Regions from separate parts of the Streptomyces anatolicus genome, predicted to be linked through region 2. Evidence: predicted binding sites of a transcription regulator. Region 2 holds the regulator's gene; the other holds the start of a gene.

Region 1 (7,212 bases), on a different contig from region 2:
CGGACAACGACCACCAGACGGCCCTGTACTTCTCCTACGACAGTCCGCACCGCGGCGCCTGGATCCCCCTCGCCCTCCAGTCGTTCGCGCACTACATCCGGCGGCTCAACGCGGCGTTCTCCGACCAGATGAACAGCCCCGCCGCCCGCCAGCTGCTGTGGCAGCACATCTCCGAGTGGGACGACAGCCCCGAGACCGACAAGGAGCGCGGCACGTTCCTCGCCGAACTCGAACGGGTCGGCGGCTGGCCCCAGCGGCCGAAGAAGATCGGTGTGGCCAACGGCGTACGCATCGGGCAGAGCAACGGCGTGCGCCCCGGCGAGCGGGCCTTCCACGGCAAGGGCCTCGCCATCACCGGCACCCACCTGCACACCCAGTCCGCGGGCGAGGACCAACTCGTCGCCCAGCTCAGGGTCGTGACCCTGCGCAAGCCCCGCATCCACACCTCGGGAATCCCCGAGATGGACGGCGCCCCGGGCGGCACCCTGGAGGGCTTCGGCATCCTCGCCGACGAACTGAACAAGATCCCCGCGCTCATCGGCCTCGGCTCCGAGGCCGACCTCCGCGCCCACTGCTTCGTGCCCACGGTCAGCGCGATCGCCCTGCGCGACATCGACACCCAGGAGAAGCTGTACGACCCGATCACCGCGTCCGAGGACGCCCTGAGCGAACTGGACGAGTTCCGCTGCGCCTCGAAGAACGAGGGCCACACCCTGGTCACCGAGGAACTCTGCGCCTGGATCATGGACCGGCTGCCGTAGCCGGAGAAGGGTGTAGCTCTCTTCCGGGACGGCCCCGATGGTTTGGGCTGGGAGATCGTGGTTGTGGGTGATGGCGGCGTGGGGCGGGCCGTCCACCGGCTAGCATCGCCGAGTTCGTGCCACCCACCGGCCCGGGCATCGCGGCACGGCGTACAGGGGAGCTGACACGGCATGAGAACGAAGAGCGCAGCGGCGTGGGCGGTAGCGGTGCTGATGCTCGGCGCAGCCGTCGGCGGCTGCGCCGAGCAATCGGACAAGGGACCGTCCGGAAGCGGCGCGAAGCACACGAAGTCCCACCGCGAACCGGAGGACAAGCCTGATTCACGGGTCGTCGAGGACGACGACGACCACACCGTCCTCGAACTGTCCGACGGCCGGCAGGTGTCCCTCCGCTTCACTCGCCGCGGCCTGGAGGCACAGCATCGCGACGCCTCTGACGACGCCTGGTCCGCCCGGAAGACGGTCTATGAGACCGGCACCAAACCGTGCGGCGGCATCAGGGCAAAGGCGTACCGGGACACCGTGTGGCTCGCGGCCGGCTTCGGCGTGTACTGCAGGGACGGCGAAGAACCGCAAGAGGTGATCGCGGCCGTCGCCACCGGGGACCTCTCCTCCTGGACCACCGACCCGACCAAAAACAACATGGTCTGGCCGAAGGCCCGCATCCGCGACAGTGGCGCCCGAGTGGACTTCGTCGATCGCAGCTTCTGGGGAACCAACACGCTGACCTGGCGCAAAGGCTCCGGATTCGCCAGGATGGCCACGAAGTACAAGCCCATCCACCCCTGGTTCGTGGGCCGGTGGCGAGCCACGGACGGCAGCCAGCAGCTGACCATCCACCAGGTCGAGCCGGGCAGATGGGCACGCGTGGTCATCGAGTCCCGCACCGGCCCGCGATGCAAGGGCAGCGCCGTTGTCACCGGCACCCACCAGCACGACCTGTCCATGAGCAACTTCAAGCTCGATCAGGGCGTCAGGACCGTCAACTGCCCGCCGAAGGCAAACGAGTACGACTTCGACGTGAAGTCCTCGGACGGCCCGCTGCGCCTACGCAAGATCGGCAACCACCCGAAGACCGTCCTTACCTATGAGCGGGCGGGCTGACGTACGACTGCACCCACCGGAGAACGCCGGAGAACGCCGGAGAACGCCGGAGAAACGCCCGAGGGCGGCACCCCTTCCCGAGAATCCAGGGAAAGGGTGCCGCCCTCGGTACGTGAGGACAGTGATCAACCAGAGGTCGATCAGAAGTCCATGTCACCGCCCGGCATGCCGCCGCCGGCCGGGGCAGCGCCCGCCTTCTCCGGCTTGTCGGCGATGACGGCCTCGGTGGTGAGGAAGAGCGCGGCGATGGACGCGGCGTTCTGCAGAGCGGAGCGCGTGACCTTCGCCGGGTCGAGGATGCCCTCGGCGATCATGTCGACGTACTCACCCGTCGCGGCGTTCAGGCCGTGACCGATGGGCAGGTTGCGCACCTTCTCGACGATGACGCCACCCTCGAGGCCGGCGTTGACCGCGATCTGCTTCAGCGGGGCCTCCAGGGCCAGCTTCACAGCGGCGGCACCGGTGGCCTCGTCGCCCTCCAGCTCAAGCTTCTCGAAGACCGCGGAGGCCTGGATGAGAGCCACGCCACCACCGGCGACGATGCCCTCCTCGACGGCCGCCTTCGCGTTGCGAACGGCGTCCTCGATGCGGTGCTTGCGCTCCTTCAGCTCGACCTCGGTCGCGGCACCGGCCTTGATGACCGCAACACCGCCGGCGAGCTTCGCCAGGCGCTCCTGCAGCTTCTCGCGGTCGTAGTCGCTGTCCGAGTTCTCGATCTCGGCGCGGATCTGGTTGACGCGGCCCTGGACCTGGTCGCTGTCACCGGCACCGTCGACGATGGTCGTCTCGTCCTTGGTGATGACGACCTTGCGGGCGCGGCCGAGCAGGTCGAGACCGGCGTTCTCCAGCTTGAGGCCGACCTCCTCGGAGATGACGGTGCCACCGGTGAGGATGGCGATGTCGCCGAGCATGGCCTTGCGGCGGTCACCGAAGCCCGGGGCCTTGACGGCGACGGACTTGAAGGTGCCACGGATCTTGTTGACGACGAGCGTGGACAGCGCCTCGCCCTCGACGTCCTCCGCGATGATCAGCAGCGGCTTGCCCGACTGCATGACCTTCTCCAGCAGCGGAAGGAGGTCCTTCACGTTGGAGATCTTGGAGTTGACGATCAGGATGTACGGGTCGTCGAGCGACGCCTCCATACGCTCCATGTCGGTGGCGAAGTACGCCGAGATGTAGCCCTTGTCGAAGCGCATACCCTCGGTGAGCTCCAGCTCCAGACCGAAGGTCTGGGACTCCTCGACGGTGATGACGCCTTCCTTGCCGACCTTGTCCATCGCCTCGGCGATCAGCTCGCCGATCTGGGTGTCGGCGGCGGAGATGGAGGCCGTAGAAGCGATCTGCTCCTTGGTCTCGACATCCTTCGCCTGCTCAAGGAGGGCGCCGGAGACAGCCTCGACGGCCTTCTCGATGCCGCGCTTGAGGGCCATCGGGTTGGCACCGGCGGCCACGTTGCGAAGGCCCTCGCGGACGAGCGCCTGGGCGAGGACGGTGGCGGTGGTCGTACCGTCGCCGGCGACGTCGTCCGTCTTCTTGGCGACTTCCTTGACCAGCTCGGCGCCGATCTTCTCGTACGGGTCCTCGAGCTCGATCTCCTTGGCGATGGAAACACCATCGTTGGTGATCGTGGGGGCGCCCCACTTCTTCTCGAGGACGACGTTGCGACCCTTGGGGCCCAGGGTCACCTTGACGGCGTCGGCGAGCTGGTTCATGCCGCGCTCGAGGCCGCGCCGTGCCTCCTCGTCGAACGCGATGATCTTGGCCATGTGAAGTGGTCCTCCCGGACGGGGTGGAAACGCAAACGGACCGTGCTGGTGCCCGCGACGGACGGTCTGCGCACCGTGTGGTTCCTTGCCCCACGCGGTCTGCGGACCTCACCGACCCGATCCAAGTTCTGTCACTCTCACTCGTAGAGTGCTAAGCCCAATGATTAGCACTCGACCCCTGCGAGTGCAAGCGCCTCTCCTGGATCTCCGGGTCGTACCGGGGCGCGACCGGGCGCACACGAGGGGCCCGTACCCCCATGGGATACGAGCCCCTCGCGATGCTTGCTTCGGTGGTCGATCGCGCCGAGCTAGACGGCGAGCTTGACCATGTCAGCCTGCGGACCCTTCTGGCCCTGCGAGATCTCGAACTCGACTCGCTGACCTTCTTCAAGGGTGCGGTAGCCGTCCATCTGGATCGCGCTGTAGTGGACGAAAACATCCGCACCACCGTCGACCGCGATGAAGCCGTACCCCTTCTCCGCGTTGAACCACTTGACGGTGCCCTGAGCCATGCCTAACTCCCCTATTACTGGCCCTTGCACAGACCCGCACTTCGCGGACCCGGGTCAGACCTCACCCCCCACTGGTTGGGGGTGTGCGCCGGAACGCGTCGACCGCCGCTGAATGTATCTGCCCAACTGCCCTCTGCAACAGGTCAATCGGACGAGAATTATGGGCGCGTGCGATCGGCAATATGCGGAGAATTCGCCGGAATCCAGGGCAAGTCGGGCCGGGCAAATGCCATATGGGGCCCAAAAGGGCGGCTCGCTTTGGCTGCTTCTTGTCGGCTCCGGGCCGACTTCGTATATGCACTCGGCACAAACGTTGAAGCGCGTTTCCCAACTGTACCGCGCTCAACCAAGTTGAATTGCCCCCTCCGTTTGTCTCCCGGAGAGGGCAATTCGATTTACGCAGGGAAGTTGCGGAATTGGATCAGCGGAGATCAGCCGCCGGCGACCGCGGGAATGATCGAGACCCCGGCGCCGTCCGGAGTGGCCGTCTCGAGCCCCTGCTCGAAGCGGACGTCGTCGTCGTTCACGTACACGTTCACGAACCGCCGCAGCTTCCCCTGGTCGTCGAGGACGCGGGCGGCGATGCCGGTGTGCTTCTTCTCCAGATCGGCGATGACCTCACCGAGGGTGGCCCCTTCGGCGGCGACCTCGGCCTTGCCGCCGGTGTAGGTACGCAAAATGGTAGGAATCCGAACGTTGACACTCATGTGGTTCACCTCAGAAGTACGGGGATGGAGGGCGCCCCGTCAGGAGCGCGGGGATGAGTAGCGCCCCGCCAGGGGCGCGGGGAACTGCGCGAGGACGGACCACGACCCGCAGTCGGCCACGGTCACCAGGTGCTACGGCGATTAACCCGCAAGCCCAGCGGAGCGAAACGCCTCAAGGCTGGGCTTGATCGTCGCGGTCGCCTGAGACGTCTCGGCAACCGCGTCCAACGTCTTCAGGCCATCCCCCGTGTTCAACACCACCGTGGTGAGGGAGGGATCAATAAGCCCCGCCTCGACCAGCTTCTTCGTGACCCCCACCGTCACCCCGCCGGCGGTCTCCGCAAAGATCCCCTCACTCCGAGCGAGCAGCTTGATCGCATCGACGACCTGCTGATCGTCGACATCTTCCACGGCCCCACCGGTACGCCGAGCGATATCAAGCACGTACGGCCCATCCGCAGGATTACCAATCGCGAGCGACTTCGCGATGGTGTTCGGCTTCTGCGGACGCACCACGTCATGCCCCGCCTTGAACGCGGCCGACACCGGCGAACACCCCTCGGCCTGCGCGCCGAAGATCTTGTAGGGCTTATCGGCCACCAGGCCGAGCGCGATCAGCTCCTTCAGCCCCTTGTCGATCTTCGTGAGCTGCGACCCGGAGGCGATCGGGATGACGAGCTGATCCGGCAGCTCCCACCCGAGCTGCTCGCAGATCTCGTACGCGAGGGTCTTGGAACCCTCGCCGTAGTACGGCCGGAGGTTGACGTTGACGAAGCCCCAGCCCTCGCCCAGCGGGTCGCCGATCAGCTCGGAGCAGAAGCGGTTCACGTCGTCGTAGTTGCCCTCGATGCCGACGAGTTCACCGCCGTAGACCGCGGCCATGACGACCTTGCCCTGCTCCAGGTCGTGCGGGATGAACACGCAGGAGCGGAAACCGGCGCGGGCGGCGGCGGCGCCGACGGCGCCCGCGAGGTTGCCGGTGGAGGAGCAGGAGAGGGTGGTGAAGCCAAAGGCCCTCGCCGCTTCGAGCGCCTGTGCGACGACGCGGTCCTTGAACGAATGCGTGGGGTTCCCGGAGTCGTCCTTGACGAACAACTTGCCTTGTTGGATCCCGAGTTCGCGCGCGAGGTTGTCGGCCTTGACGAGCTTGGTCCAGCCGGGGTTGAGGTTCGGCTTGTCGGCCACGTCGGCGGGGACGGGCAGCAGCGGGGCGTAGCGCCAGATGTTGGCGGGGCCGGCCTCGATCCGCTTGCGGAGGGCTTCGGGGTCGCCGAGGGGCAGGTCGTACGCGACTTCGAGGGGGCCGAAACACTCGGCGCAGGCGAAGATCGGGCCGAGGGGGAACTTGGTGCCGCATTCCCGGCAGGAGAGACCCGAGGCGGGACCGAGGTCAACGGTCGACGCGGGGGTTTCGGTGGCGACAGTCTGCACAGCCATGGAGGCGAGGCCCTTTCTCCTCATCTTCCTCGCGACGCATCTCGCCGCGAGACGGAATTGGCACCTTCCCCACCGTGACCTCGCGGTCGGCGGGAGGGTTGCCGGGGCTTCAACGGGCCGTATCCCTCTGCCCCTCTGGATGAGCGGTATTCGATTGTGGGTTTCAGTTGTGGATCTCACGCGGCGGCGACCCCGACATGCGATGGTCACCGGCGTTGTTCAAGACTGTAACCGAACCCTTGGACCCTTGAGATAGTCGTCCGAACCGCGAGATGGATCACATACGGGAGGACCCCGACCGTGCTGGAAGAGGTCGAGCAGTGGCTGAGCAGGCGTTCCTGGTCGGCCGCCGACCGCCCCCTTGACCGGCTCGCCGCCGCCAAGCGGGCGTCCGGCGCGTCGGTGAGCGTCGTGCTGCCCGCGCTCGACGAGCAGGAGACGGTCGGCGCGATCGTCGCCGAGATACGCCGCGAGCTGGTCGAGAGGACCCCGCTCGTCGACGAGCTGGTGGTGATCGACTCCGGTTCGTCGGACCGGACGGCGCAGGTGGCGCGGGAGGCGGGCGCCAAGGTCGTGCACCGGGACGAGATCCTGCCGCGGATCGCGCCGCTGCCCGGCAAGGGCGAGGTGCTGTGGCGCTCGCTGCTCGTGACGAGCGGTGACATCGTCGCGTTCGTCGACGCGGACTTGAGGGAGTTCTCGGCGGACTTCGTCTCGGGGATAGTGGGCCCGCTCCTGACCGACCCGGACGTGGCGTTCGTGAAGGCGATGTACGACCGCCCGCTCGGCGAGGCCTCCGGGCAGGGCGGCCGGGTCACCGAGCTGATGGCGCGCCCGCTCCTGAACATGCACTGGCCGCTCCTTGCCGGGTTCGTGCAGCCGCTCGGCGGGGAGTACGCGGCCCGCAGGTCCCTCCTGGAGCGGC
Region 2 (5,939 bases):
ACGCCACGTCGAGGCGCTGCCGCTCCAGCGCCTTGGTGCCCATCTCGTCCACGGTGAGCGCGACCGCCGAGGTGTTCAGGTCACCGCCTCCGGGCTCGCACGCGCTGACGCCGAGCGTGGCGGCGCCGGCGAGCCCGACGGCGTACAGGATCGGCTTGCGCCGCTGCCACACGTTCCGCTGCTGTAACCGTCTCAATGCCCCCATAGGCGGCAGAGTGCCACTCCGAACGCCCGCGCGGTAGACCGCATGCGGCCATCTGTCGGGTGGCGCCCGGCCGCCCGGCGGGCGTCAGGACCAGCGGCCCGTGCGGCCGAGGAGGAGCGCGGTGGCGGCCGTGCCCGCGGTCGAGGTGCGCAGCACGCTGCGGCCGAGGCGGTAGGGCTTCGCCCCGGCCTCGGCGAACGCCGCCAACTCGTCCGGGGAGACGCCCCCTTCGGGCCCGACCACCAGCACGATGTGTCCGGTCGACGGGAGCGGGGCGGTGGCCAGCGGTTCGCTGCCCTCCTCGTGCAGGACGGCGGCGAAGTCGGCGCCCGCGAGCAGGGCGGCGACCTGCTTGGTCGAGGCCGCGTCGGCCACCTCGGGGAAGCGCACCCGGCGCGACTGCTTGCCCGCCTCGCGCGCGGTGGCCCGCCACTTGGCGAGCGCCTTGAGGCCGCGCTCGCCCTTCCACTGCGTGATGCACCGAGAGGCGGTCCACGGCACGACGGCGTCGACGCCGGTCTCCGTCATGGTCTCGACGGCCAGTTCACCCCGGTCGCCCTTGGGCAGCGCCTGGACGACGGTGATCCGGGGCTCCTGCTCGGGCTCCTCGCGCACGGAGTCCACACGCACCACGAGCCGGTCCTTGCCCTCGGTGTCGACGACCACGCACTCCGCCCACCGCCCGGCGCCGTCGGTCAGGACGACGTCCTCACCGGCGCGCAGCCGCTTCACGGAGACCGCGTGGCGCCCTTCGGGCCCGTCGAGTACGTAACGTCCAGCGCCGCCCGCGTCGAAGTGCTCGTCGAAGTGCTCGACGACGAAAACAGGGGCGGTCACGCCTCGCCGCCCTGCCCCTCGGAGGCCAACACGCCCTTCGCCTCGGCGAGTTCGGCCGCGAGGACCTCCACGAGCTGCCCGGCGGGCAGCTCCCTGGCGAGCCGGTGGCCCTGCCCCGCCCAGAGCGCCATGCCCTGCGCGTCACCGGCCTTCGCGGCGGCCTTGCGCAGGCCGCTGGTGAGGTGGTGCACCTCGGGGTAGGCGGCGGGCGCGTACGGCCCGTGCTCGCGCATGAAGCGGTTGACGAGGCCGCGCGCGGGCCGCCCGGAGAAGGCCCGGGTCAGCTCGGTGCGCAGGAACATCGGATTGGTCATGGCCTGCTTGTGCAGGGCGTTGGCGCCCGACTCCGGGGTGACCAGGAACGCCGTGCCGAGCTGCGCGGCGTCCGCGCCCGCCGCGAGCACCGCGGCGATCTGCGCGCCGTGCATCAGGCCGCCGGCCGCGACGAGGGGGACCTGGACGGTCTCGCGGATCTGCGTGAGGAGGGAGAGCAGTCCGATCCCGGCGCCGTCGGCCTCGGGGTTGTCGCGGTGGGTGCCCTGGTGGCCGCCCGCCTCGACGCCCTGCACGCAGACGGCGTCGGCGCCGGCCCACTGGGCGGCCTGCGCCTCTTCGGGCGTGGTGACGGTGACGACGGTGAGGGTGCCGACGCGCGCGAAGGAGTCGAGGACGTCACGGGTCGGGCAGCCGAAGGTGAAGGAGACGAGCGGCACCGGGTCGTCGAGCAGGATCGCCAGCTTGGCGTCGTACCCGTCGTCGCGCCCGCTGTCCGGGTCGCCGAGCGAAGTCTCGTACCAGGTGGCCTCACCGGCGAGCTGGCTGCGGTAGACGTCGACGGCGGCGGCGTCCGCCGTGTCGGGCTGCGGCATGAAGAGATTGACGCCGAAGGGCCGCGAGGTCAGGCTGCGCAGCTGCTTGACCTCCTGGTACATCCCGTCGGCGGTCTTGTACCCGGCGGCGAGGAACCCCATCCCACCGGCCTCGGAAACGGCCGCGGCCAACTGCGGACAGGAGGCACCGCCCGCCATGGGGGCCTGCACGATCGGATAACGGCAGAGCTCGGTCAGTGCGGAGGACATACCCGCATAGTCCCACGCCCCACTCACCCAACCGAATCGCGCCCTAAGGGCCGAGCGCCCCGTAAGGGGCGCGGGGAACTGCGCGAGCAACCAAACCTCAACCCGCACACAAAAACAGGCCGCCCCCGGCACGGAAGACCCGCCCGGGGGCACAGAAGGAACCCGCTCTAGGCGCTACCGCCCGTTGAACGCATCTTTGAGGCGAGAGAAAAGCCCCTGCTGCCCCGGCTGAAACTGCCCCGTAGGCCGCTCCTCACCCCGCAGCTGCGCAAGCTCCCGCAAAACCCGCTCCTGCTCGGCATCAAGCTTCGAGGGCGTGAGGACCTCGACGTGCACGATGAGGTCACCTCGCCCGCCACCCCGCAGATGCGTGATGCCGCGCCCGTGCAGCGGGATCGACTGCCCGGACTGCGTGCCGGGCCGGATGTCGACCTCCTCCATGCCGTCGAGCGTCTTCAACGGCACCTTCGTGCCGAGCGCCGCCGCCGTCATCGGAATGGTGACCGTGCAGTGCAGGTCGTCCCCACGGCGCTGGAAGACGTCGTGCGGCAGCTCGTGGATCTCGACGTAGAGGTCACCGGCGGGCCCGCCACCGGGCCCGACCTCGCCCTCGCCCGCGAGCTGGATCCGCGTGCCGTTGTCGACACCGGCCGGGATCTTCACGGTCAGCGTGCGCCGCGAACGGATCCGGCCGTCACCGGCACACTCCGGACAGGGCGTCGGCACGACCGTGCCGAACCCCTGGCACTGCGGGCACGGCCGCGAGGTCATGACCTGGCCGAGGAAGGACCGCGTGACCTGCGACACCTCACCGCGACCGCGGCACATGTCACACGTCTGCGCCGAGGTCCCCGGCGCGGCACCCTCACCGCTACAGGTCGTACACACCACGGCGGTGTCGACCTGGATGTCCTTGGTGGTCCCGAAGGCGGCCTCGTCGAGGTCGATCTCCAGCCGGATCATGGCGTCCTGGCCACGGCGCGTACGCGAGCGCGGCCCGCGCTGCGACGCCGTCCCGAAGAACGCGTCCATGATGTCGGAGAAGTTGCCGAAGCCACCGGCGCCGAAGCCGCCCGCGCCTCCGCCGCCGCCCGCCTGGGACAGGGGGTCGCCGCCGAGGTCGTAGACCTGCTTCTTCTGCGGGTCCGACAACACCTCGTACGCGGCGTTGATCTCCTTGAAGCGCTCCTGAGTCTTCGGGTCCGGATTCACATCCGGGTGAAGCTCACGCGCCAGCCTCCGGAAGGCCTTCTTGATCTCGTCCTGGGAAGCGTCGCGGCGCACGCCGAGTACGGCGTAGTAGTCCGTGGCCACTTACGACTCCGCCAGGATCTGTCCGACGTAACGTGCCACTGCGCGTACTGCTCCCATCGTTCCCGGATAGTCCATGCGGGTCGGTCCGACCACGCCTAGTTTCGCGACTGCCTCGCTGCCCGAACCGTAGCCGACCGAGACCACGGAGGTGGAGCTGAGGCCCTCATGGGCGTTCTCATGACCGATCCGTACGGTCATGCCCGAATCCGTCGCCTCGCCCAGCAACTTGAGGAGCACGACCTGCTCCTCCAGCGCTTCGAGCACGGGACGGATGGTGAGGGGAAAGTCATGTCCGAAGCGGGTGAGATTGGCGGTTCCGCCGATCATCAGCCGCTCCTCGGTCTCCTCGACAAGAGTTTCGAGGAGGGTGGAGAGGACCGTCGCGACCGTGCCGCGGTCCTCGGTCTCGAAGGCCTCGGGCAGGTCCTGCACCAGCTGCGGCACATCCGCGAAGCGGTGGCCCGCGACCCTGCTGTTGAGGCGCGCCCGCAGATCGGCGAGCGAGGTCTCGCCGAAGGGGGCCGGACAGTCGATCATGCGCTGCTCGACCCGGCCCGTATCGGTGATCAGTACGAGCATCAGGCGCGCCGGAGCGAGCGAGAGCAGCTCCACGTGGCGCACGGTCGAGCGCGTGAGCGAGGGGTACTGCACCACGGCGACCTGCCGCGTCAGCTGCGCGAGCAGCCGCACCGTCCGCCCCACGACGTCGTCGAGGTCGACGGCGCCGTCGAGGAAGTTCTGGATGGCCCGCCGCTCGGGCGTGGTCATCGGCTTGACGCCCGCGAGCTTGTCGACGAAGAGGCGGTACCCCTTGTCGGTCGGGATGCGGCCCGCGCTGGTGTGGGGCTGGGCGATGAACCCTTCCTCCTCCAGCGCCGCCATGTCGTTGCGCACGGTCGCCGGGGAGACGCCGAGACTGTGCCGCTCGGTGAGCGCCTTGGAGCCGACCGGCTCCTCCGTCCCGACATAGTCGTGGACGATGGCGCGCAGCACTTCGAGCCTGCGTTCACTGAGCATCGCGCACACCTCCAGCCGTCATCCGTCGCGGTGATCCCCTGCCTGGCACTCAACGCGGGTGAGTGCCAGCCTGTCAAAGGCTCAGTGTACGGCCGTCGGGTACGGGCGCGGCAAGGCCGGATCCTGCTCGGTCTGCCGAGAGGTCGTCAGGTGCCGCAGGGGCTAGCGTCACCGTATGGATGTGGAGCCGGCATGGGAAGCGGCGGGATGGGAGCGGCTGTCGCCGCGGGTGGGGCGGTGCCGCCTGCCGGGGTGGGACTGCACGGCGGGGCTCGTCGTCGGCGAGGGGGCGGCGCTGATGATCGACGCGGGGTCGGGTCTGGCGGAGGGCGCGGTGCTGCGGACGCGGGCCAGGGAGATCGTCGGCGGGGGCCGCCGCGTGACGCATCTCGCGTTGACGCACCCGCACTTCGACCATGTGCTCGGGGCCGCGGCCTTCGCGGGCGTGGAGGTGTACGGCGCGGTGGGCATCGACACGGTGTTCGCCAGGGGCGCCGAGGAGCTGCGGGCGGACGCGGTGCGGCACGGGGTGGCCCCGGAGGCCGCGGCGGAGGCGGCGGACCTCCTCGTGCACCCGCGCCACCTGGTGTCCGGCGAGTGGACGCTCGACCTCGGCGGCGGTGTGCAGGTGCTGCTCGCGAACGTAGGGCCCGGCCACTCGGGCCACGACCTGGTGGTCCTGGTGCCGGGCGGCGAGGAGGGACCGGAGATCGTCTTCTGCGGGGACCTGGTCGAGGAGTCGGGCGAACCGCAGGCGGGCGCGGACGCGGTGCCCGCGCGGTGGCCGGCGGCGCTGGACCGGCTCCTGGAGCTGGGCGGTCAGGACGCGCGGTATGTGCCGGGGCACGGTGCGGTAGTGGATGCGGCTTTTGTCCGTGCGCAGCGGGCCACACTGGCGGCCCGTTTCGGCGTGTCGTAACGGGCGGCCCGCGGCTTCTTCCTATCGTCGGCAAAATGCGCCAGTACTCCGCCGATCTCACGCCGCCCTGGAAGAAGCCGAAGCCCGTGCCGGAGGTGGCGGCGGACGCCGGCCTCGTGGTGGAGGAGCTGGGCACCGGTTTCTGCGGGGCGGTGATCCGCTGCGAGAAGACGGCGCAGGGGCCGACGGTGACGCTGGAGGACCGCTTCGGCAAGCACCGCGTCTTCCCGATGGAGCCCGGGGGGTTTCTCCTGGAGGGCAAGGCGGTCACTCTAGTCCGCCCGGCCTCGGCGGCGGGGGCTTCTCCCGTACGTCGTCCGTCCCGTACCGCGTCCGGTTCGGTGGCCGTCCCCGGGGCGCGGGCCAGGGTCGCCCGGGCGGGGCGCATCTATGTGGAGGGGCGGCACGACGCGGAGCTGGTGGAGCGGGTGTGGGGCGACGACCTGCGGATCGAGGGCGTGGTCGTCGAGTACCTGGAGGGCATCGACGATCTGCCCGCGATCGTCGCGGAGTTCTCCCCCGGCCCCGACGCGCGCCTGGGCGTCCTGGTGGACCACTTGGTCCCCGG

Evidence for each region. Region 2 encodes HrcA, which represses chaperone genes, less so after heat shock. Its sites were predicted from a motif close to TTNGCACTCNGNNNNNCNGAGTGCNAA; they were not measured.
Region 1: a site for HrcA is predicted at 3,760-3,786, ahead of groL (chaperonin GroEL). Genes of this name have one in related genera too.

Annotation. Positions count from the first base shown of each region.
Region 1 is NZ_WMBF01000288.1:641-7,852, forward strand. It holds gene GKQ77_RS22360 (esterase/lipase family protein) at 1-761, shown strand, start outside; gene GKQ77_RS22365 (hypothetical protein) at 933-1,865, shown strand; gene groL (chaperonin GroEL) at 2,006-3,631, opposite strand; gene GKQ77_RS22375 (cold-shock protein) at 3,940-4,143, opposite strand; gene GKQ77_RS22380 (ubiquitin-like small modifier protein 1) at 4,575-4,850, opposite strand; gene thrC (threonine synthase) at 4,992-6,287, opposite strand; SAM riboswitch class I at 6,305-6,433, opposite strand; partial or broken gene GKQ77_RS22390 (glucosyl-3-phosphoglycerate synthase) at 6,588-7,212, shown strand, end outside.
Region 2 is NZ_WMBF01000361.1:290-6,228, reverse strand. It holds partial or broken gene GKQ77_RS24790 (hypothetical protein) at 1-205, opposite strand, end outside; gene GKQ77_RS24785 (16S rRNA (uracil(1498)-N(3))-methyltransferase) at 290-1,042, opposite strand; gene GKQ77_RS24780 (nitronate monooxygenase) at 1,039-2,121, opposite strand; gene dnaJ (molecular chaperone DnaJ) at 2,296-3,435, opposite strand; gene hrcA (heat-inducible transcriptional repressor HrcA) at 3,436-4,452, opposite strand; gene GKQ77_RS24765 (MBL fold metallo-hydrolase) at 4,628-5,371, shown strand; partial or broken gene GKQ77_RS24760 (DUF3097 domain-containing protein) at 5,407-5,939, shown strand, end outside.